Phragmitibacter flavus: one gene and its partner. The protein of the gene in region 1 interacts with the protein of each later gene in a pairwise test. Links are inferred from orthologs where the notes say so. Each region holds a gene or a part of one and is shown on either strand. Other genes may lie near its edges.

Region 1 (4,115 bases):
GGGAGAAAACCCAAGACCCAAGTTTCCGACTGCCTCCGGAATTGGACTACTGTATCCGAACCAAACATCCTGTCGGTTGGCTGCCGTAAAAGTGCGGATGAGAGTTCTAAATTTATTCATTGGAACACCTCCCGACATCGCCAAAACTAGCGGCGACGTTGCATTATTCCTGAGGACGAATGACTGGCCGAACTCAAGAGGATAATGATTGGCATTTGAGGCACTTTGGATCCAGGAAGTTCCGTTGTATACCAAAGTCGTTTGAGACGACAAGTTAATGCCCGGACTGTCAGTGGGTTTAATTAAGATTTGAGTTCCTACATTTGGGACCCCTGTGATCAGAGAAGTAGGGGTCCAGAAAGGAACGATATCGACCAGATCGCCCGATTGAGGGCCATTCGCAGCAATTGTGAGAATCTGAGATAAATCATCTCCGACTTTCGGCTGCACCGTAATTGAGTTTGTGCTATTCGCTGTGATTTTCGCAATCATTCCCTCCTTAACACCGCTTGAAATCAGAACAGCATACGAATTGTTTTGGACTCCAGCTGAGAATACAAGTTGATTGACTGCCCAACCGGTTGATCCAGACAAAACTATTTCAGAGCCATTGATCGACTGAATCATTCCTTTGTGAACCGAAGCTCGGTAAAAAGGAACGGCTAGCACTGCATCTGATTGACCAGGGACAGTGAGCTTGACAAATCCTACCGGATCAGTGGCCACTTCTTGCGTCTGAGAGAAGGCAGCCATCCCCAGTCCCGCAAAGGTGGCCGCGAGAACGAGGTTTTTTCGAAATTTCCCGCAGCTTGGAGCTCCAAATATGGATTTTCTGACACCCGATGTGCCCAGGGCTTGGTGGTTGGAAGCTCGCGATTGCATATTGGAGAAGGGGGCAATTAGGATTAACCCTGAATTGAATCTAGAAAACGGCCTGGGGTCAAGGAATATTTCTGTGACGGTTTGCTTTGTTTTGCAGGGAAGAGTTCTTGGGTTTTGGTTCTTTGTTCTTAGCAGGAAGGCGGAAGTCGGAGGTCGGAGGTCGGAGGTCGGAGGTCGGAGGTCGGAGGTCGGAGGTCGGAGGTCGGAGGTCGGAGGTCGGAGGTCGGAGGTCGGAGGTTTGATCCAATATGTAGAGCAGGGACGTCTTGGGAAGGGTTGGAAGGTGATGCTTTTGTTGAATTGGATGCTGGGCGGGGAATGGGTGGTAGTGCTGGGGTTGCTGAGCGGGCGCTTGGTTCGAGGGGGCAACGATGTGATGCGTTGCGGCTCTTGCGGCCAGCTCTAGCTCCAACGCACTTGTTCGGCGCTGGTGAGGGTGAAAGTCGGGCCGCTGGCGGGGGCGACGATGAGGTGGCCTTCGTCGTTGAGGGCGATGGCTTGACCGGAGATCTCGTGGTCATCGAGTTTGGCGCGGATGGCACGACCGATGAGCAGGCTCCGCTCGCGAATGCCCTGGATGATCACCTCGTGGGAGTCCTGCCAGAAGGGGGTGAGCTGATTGAGTTGCTTCAAGAGGGTGATGGCGATGCGTTCGCGGGGTTGCGGTTGCGATGGACCGAGGCTGAGTCGGAGAGAGGTGGCGATGGGAGTCAGTTCTTCGGGAAATGAGGAGCGGTTGATGTTCAGTCCGATGCCCAGAACCATGAAGGGGCCTTGATTGGAGGTGAAAGTCTCGGCGAGAATGCCCGCCACTTTTTTGCCGTCGACAAAGACGTCGTTGGGCCATTTGATGAGGGGCTTCAGAGGGGTGGTGGATTCGATGGTCCGGCACAGCGCGAGGGCGGCGATTCCGGTGAGACGGGGCCAGAATTCGAGGGGGATGGTAGGTCGCAGGAGAATCGAAAGCATCAGGTCCTCGTAGGGTTCGGATTGCCAGCGGTTGTCACGTCGACCGCGGCCTTGTGTTTGTTGCTCGGCAAAAACGACGAGACCGTGGGGAAAACCGGCAAGGCCGAGGTCCTTGACATGGTCGCTGGTGGAAGCGAGCTCATCAAAGACCTGCACGTCATGCCCAATGGGTTGTCCGGCGAGAGCGGTGGCGATGCGGCGTTGGCTGAGGGGATCGGGCGTCATGGATCGTGCGAACATTGCGCTTGCCAAGTCTGGGGTTCAAGGTGCAAGGAACTAAATTCGAAGCGGTTGCTTCCCTCCTTCCTTGCCCTCATTTTTCATGGCTGATTTCAAAACTTATCTTTCGGAACGTGCGCAATTCATTGATGTGCTGCTGGACCAGTGGCTGCCTGCAGCGGAGACCCGTCCGGCCTCGCTGCATCAGGCCATGCGGCACAGCGTGCTGGCCGGCGGAAAACGTTTGCGTCCGGTGTTGTGCATGGCGGCGGCAGAGGCTTGTGGGGGCACGAAAGAGGCGGCTTCATTCGCGGCCTGCGCGGTGGAATGTTTGCATACTTACACGCTGATTCATGATGATCTGCCGTGCATGGATGACGATGATTTGCGTCGTGGTCGGCCGACCTGTCACAAGGTTTATGGGGAAGCGGTGGCGCTGCTGGCGGGAGATGCGCTTCAGGCGCTGTCATTTGAATTGTTGGCGAAGACCCAGCAGGGGGTGCATCATTCCCATGGTGACATGGTGACGGAACTGGCGCGCGCTTCGGGGAGTTTGCATCTGGTGGGTGGACAGGTGGCTGATGTGGAGGGCGAAGGGAAAGAGCTGGCGTTGGAAGACTTGCGTTACATCCACGAAAGCAAAACGGCGGCGTTGCTGACGGCTTCGGTGGTTTTGGGCGGCATGGCGGCGGATGCGACGAAGGAGCAGTTGCAGGGTTTGCGTGAGTTCGGCGCGGCGACGGGTCTGGCGTTTCAGATCATTGATGACATTCTTGATGTCACCCAACCGAGCGAAAAGCTGGGCAAGAGTGCCGGAAAGGATGTGGCGTCGCAGAAAAGCACTTACCCGGCGTTGATGGGCATTGAGGCTTCGCGTGCGGAAGCGCAGCGGCTGACGGCACAGGCACATGCGGCACTGGAGGTTTTTGGGCCGTATGGGAAGCGTCTGCGTGACCTGGTGGATTACCTGCTGGCGCGCGACTATTGATCAGTAGGCGAAAGACTCACCGGCTTGATCCTGGATCTGACCCTGGCCCTGTTCGCGGATTCCATACAGGCGTGGAATGTCCTGTGACATTTCATGCAGCTGTTGCTGAACGACATCAAGAGAGGCATGAAAAGCGTCGGAGAATTCGCGGCATAGCAGGTAGGGCAGTGCTGAGTCGGTGATGCGCTGCAGACGTTCGCCGGTGAAGAAGGGCTCCAGTCCGTAACCGACCATGCAGGCGCAGCTGGCGGTGTTGGTGTCGATCACCAGCAGCACGACGCGGCAATCGCCCCCTTTTTCCATCGGTGCAGCAATGCCTCCTTTATTGAACAACCAGAACACATAAACCGGAAAGGGCACCTTGGCCGGAGCTTCCACCAGCACGGCGGCAAACCGGCATTGGGGGAACTGCAAAGTGAGTTCGTGAAGATGGCTGGTGAGTTTGGCGACCTGTCGTTTGCTGAGGAAGCCCACCAGATCCGTGATGCCGGACCGCAACTTGGGCGGGATGCCCATCATTCGATCCAACGATGCGAGATGAAAACCACAGCTGGGGCAGGTGGGGCTGAGTTCTTGCAGTTCGTCTGCAGCGCAGGCGGGACATTTCATTTCATTTGATGGGGCGAGTGGGTGTTGAAACAATCGAAGCAGGTGCAACGTCGAAGTGAAGCCGATATTGGGGGAATTGATGGATCAAGAATGCGCGGCTGGCGAGGCGTTTTCACCGACCGCCGGTGGTTTCTTGAATTCGGGGGGACCGGTGATTTTTTCGGAGATGCCTTGAACGACCGCATACAACCAGGGGATAAAAAACACGCCGATGAGGGTGGCCGCGCTCATGCCGAAAAACACGGCGGTTCCCAAGCTCTGCCGACTGGCGGAACCCGCACCGGTGGAGATGACCAGCGGCAGCACCCCGAGGATGAAGGCGAGCGAAGTCATGATGATGGGCCTCAGTCGAAGTCGAGCACCTTCCAATGCAGCCTCCTGGATGCCCATGCCGCTCTCGCGACGGGTCTTGGCGAATTCGACGATGAGGATGGCGTTTTTGGCGGCC
Region 2 (2,921 bases), on another replicon or contig:
ATTGCCCGCACCGGTCATCACTCCAGACATCGTCAACGGGGCACCATCGACTTCCACCGTCAATGCCTCGGCAAGCACCATGTTGGTCGAAATCAAGTCGCCTGCGTTCCCGGCTTTTTGAATCACCGCTCCCAATCCTCCATTGTTCATCGTCAGCGACCCTCCAATACCGGCAGCAAGCGTCAGACCGCCGTTTCTAAACGCCCACGAGTCCAAATTCAAGGCCCCCAACGTCACGCCGCCGTTGAGATTCACCAACATGCGCTGAAAAGGATAAACGTTGAAATTGGCCACATCACCCACTGCATTTGGCAACACCCCGACGTTCACCGGCGATAAAGAATCAGGATTCCAGTGACTGTGATTCTGCCAGTCAAACGTCCCCTCGTGGTAGAAGACATTCCAGTTAAAATCCGCCGCTGGAACCATGGGCACTGCGCCAAGTGACGCAGCGAACAAAGCGCGTTTGATGATTCGGGGGAAGAACGGACGCAGTGCTTTCATAAAGAGGAAGAGACGAAACAAAATTCAGTGCAATCACAAGTCTCCAAAACAGGCTGTCGACCTGTGAGAAAAACTGCAGTTGGTGCCTTGAAGATTAAATTTCTGATGTTCAAAAAAAATATTTTGAACGTTTTTAGCTTAAACCAAAATAACTTTCTACTATTTTTATTCGTCCGAGAAATAAACATTTTTTCTCGAAAGATGATTGTCCAGTTGAACGCACGTAACTCGAGACTGTCCACTTCGCCCTCGCTCGGAAAGCATTGCAACCGAAGCAGTCCGCCCAGATTTATGGGTCGAAATGCCTGTTCACCAAGACATGCATTCGCCATGTGCTTCGCCAGCTCGCCCGGCTGGCAAATGTCCCCTGTCAACGTTGGTTTTGACTGAGCTAGTCAACGAATTCAACCGTCACCGCAGCAGCAGCACGCCGGGCCTTCTCCCTCGCTGCATCAATCGTCATCGCCCGCACTGCAACCACGCCCATGCGACGTTTGCCCTTTACGGTCGGTTTTCCAAACAATCGCAAAGCAGAATCCGGCTCTGCCAGAGCTGCGCCCAGATTGCCATAAACGATGTTGCTCGAACTCCCCTCCACCAAAATGACCGCCGAGGCACTCGGCCCATGCTGAACGATGTTCGGAATTGGCAGCCCAAGAATTGCCCGGGCGTGCAAAGCAAATTCACTCAAGTCCTGTGAAATGATCGTCACCAAACCCGTGTCATGCGGTCGCGGTGAAACTTCGCTGAACCAGACCAAATCCCCCTTCACAAACAGTTCCACCCCAAAAAGCCCCCATCCACCCAAAGCCTCCGTCACCGCGCCCGCGATCCGCTCGCTCTCTTTCAAGGCGGCTTCACTCATCGGCTGGGGCTGCCAGCTCTCGCGATAATCGCCCTCCTTCTGCAAATGTCCGATCGGCGCACAAAACGACGTGCCGCCCGAATGCCTCACGGTCAACATGGTGATCTCATAATCAAAATCCACCATCCCCTCGACGATCACTTTTCCGCGTCCCGCGCGTCCGCCTTCTTGGGCATACTGCCAGGCGGGAGCAATGTCCTCCTCCTTGCGAATCACACTTTGACCTTTTCCCGAGCTGCTCATGATCGGCTTTACCACACAAGGAATGCCAATCTGCATCACCGCCGTCTGAAACTCCTCCTCCGTAGCCGCGAAAACATAACTTGAGCAGCGCAACCCCAACTCCTCCGCCGCCAGCCTTCGAATCCCCTCGCGATTCATGGTCAGCTTCGCCGCGAGCGCCGTCGGCACGACCTTGAATCCGTCCGCTTCCAGCTCCACCAACACCTCAGTCGCAATCGCCTCCACCTCCGGAACGATCAAATCCGGCTTTTCCAAAAGCAACACCCGCCGCAACGCGTCCGCGTCCAGCATTGACAGCACATGAGCCCGGTCCGCCACCTGCATCGCCGGGGCGTTGGCATACGAATCCACCGCGATCACCTCGCAGCCAAGGCGTTGCAGCTCAATCACCACCTCCTTGCCCAACTCCCCCGACCCCAGCATCAAAACCTTGGTCGCGGAAGGAGAAAAAGGAGTGCCAATCGAAGGAGAAAAAGAGGAGGCTGAGGACATCCCGCCACCTTTATCTGACTCCCCACCCAAGGCAAGCCTCAACCCTCATCCTTTAGCCCTTCGCCTTTATCCTTTCGCCTTTCGCCTTTCGCCTTTCCCGATCACACCATCCCCAGCTTCATCTTGCCTTCTTCGGAGATCATCCCCTGATTCCACGCCGGTTCCCAAACCAGGTCCACGGCTGCATCGTCGATCTCTTCGATGGTCATGATCCGCGACTGCGCATCGGCGGCAATCGTCGGTCCCATGCCACACCCGGGTGCCGTCAACGTCATGGAAATCTGCGCCTTTTTGCCACCTTCCTCTTCCACCACACGACAGCCATAAACCAGTCCAAGATCCACGATGTTCACCGGGATTTCCGGATCATACACGTTCTTCAACTGCTCCCACACCTGCAACTCGAGCGGGGTCGCATCCGCGGGAATATTGGTCGAAGAATCCGGCTCGCCAGCCGTTTCCGCGTTTGGATCAATGCCCAAGGCGTCCACGTCTTTTGCAGAAATGCGTGCCAGACCATGATCCGTCGCCACCGTGTAGGTGCCACCCAAAGCCTGGGTGATGATCACGCGTGTGCCAAGCGGCAACTGCACCGCATCTCCACTGGGGATCTGAATGGCTTCAACGTCGCGTGTAAGGGTAATGTCAGTATGCATATCGATATATAAAAAATTCCGTGCTCAAATCGGCACAATCTTGATCTTGCCAATCTTTTTGTCCGCCGCACCCAGCGCATCATGCAGCGTGGGAGCCATCACCATCGGAGCCGCCGCCTCCACCTTTGCCTTTGGCGAAGGCACTCCTGACTGCGACTCCG

The links. The genes of interacting proteins can lie anywhere in the genome.
Region 2: the proteins of FEM03_RS06295 (region 1) and purT interact in binary tests that used the Escherichia coli proteins (3 or more experiments, as listed by UniProt). The link is inferred for Phragmitibacter flavus from one-to-one orthologs.

Annotation. Positions count from the first base shown.
Region 1 is NZ_VAUV01000004.1:271,577-275,691, reverse strand. What follows is about bases 1,317-4,115. They hold FEM03_RS06295 (polyprenyl synthetase family protein), read left to right. Parts: upstream 1,317-2,173; coding sequence 2,174-3,058; downstream 3,059-4,115. Other genes in these bases: FEM03_RS06285 (efflux RND transporter permease subunit), read right to left, coding at 3,752-4,115; FEM03_RS06290 (TPM domain-containing protein), read right to left, coding at 3,059-3,667; FEM03_RS06300 (biotin--[acetyl-CoA-carboxylase] ligase), read right to left, coding at 1,317-2,076. Also shown: FEM03_RS06310 (TIGR02597 family protein), read right to left, coding at 1-753; more of FEM03_RS06300, read right to left, coding at 1,285-1,316.
Region 2 is NZ_VAUV01000002.1:329,578-332,498, reverse strand. It holds purT (formate-dependent phosphoribosylglycinamide formyltransferase), read right to left. Parts: upstream 2,105-2,921; coding sequence 896-2,104; downstream 1-895. Other genes in the region: FEM03_RS03455 (iron-sulfur cluster assembly scaffold protein), read right to left, coding at 2,785-2,921; sufT (putative Fe-S cluster assembly protein SufT), read right to left, coding at 2,206-2,760; FEM03_RS03470 (beta strand repeat-containing protein), read right to left, coding at 1-504. UniProt on the Escherichia coli protein: Involved in the de novo purine biosynthesis. Catalyzes the transfer of formate to 5-phospho-ribosyl-glycinamide (GAR), producing 5-phospho-ribosyl-N-formylglycinamide (FGAR). Formate is provided by PurU via hydrolysis of 10-formyl-tetrahydrofolate.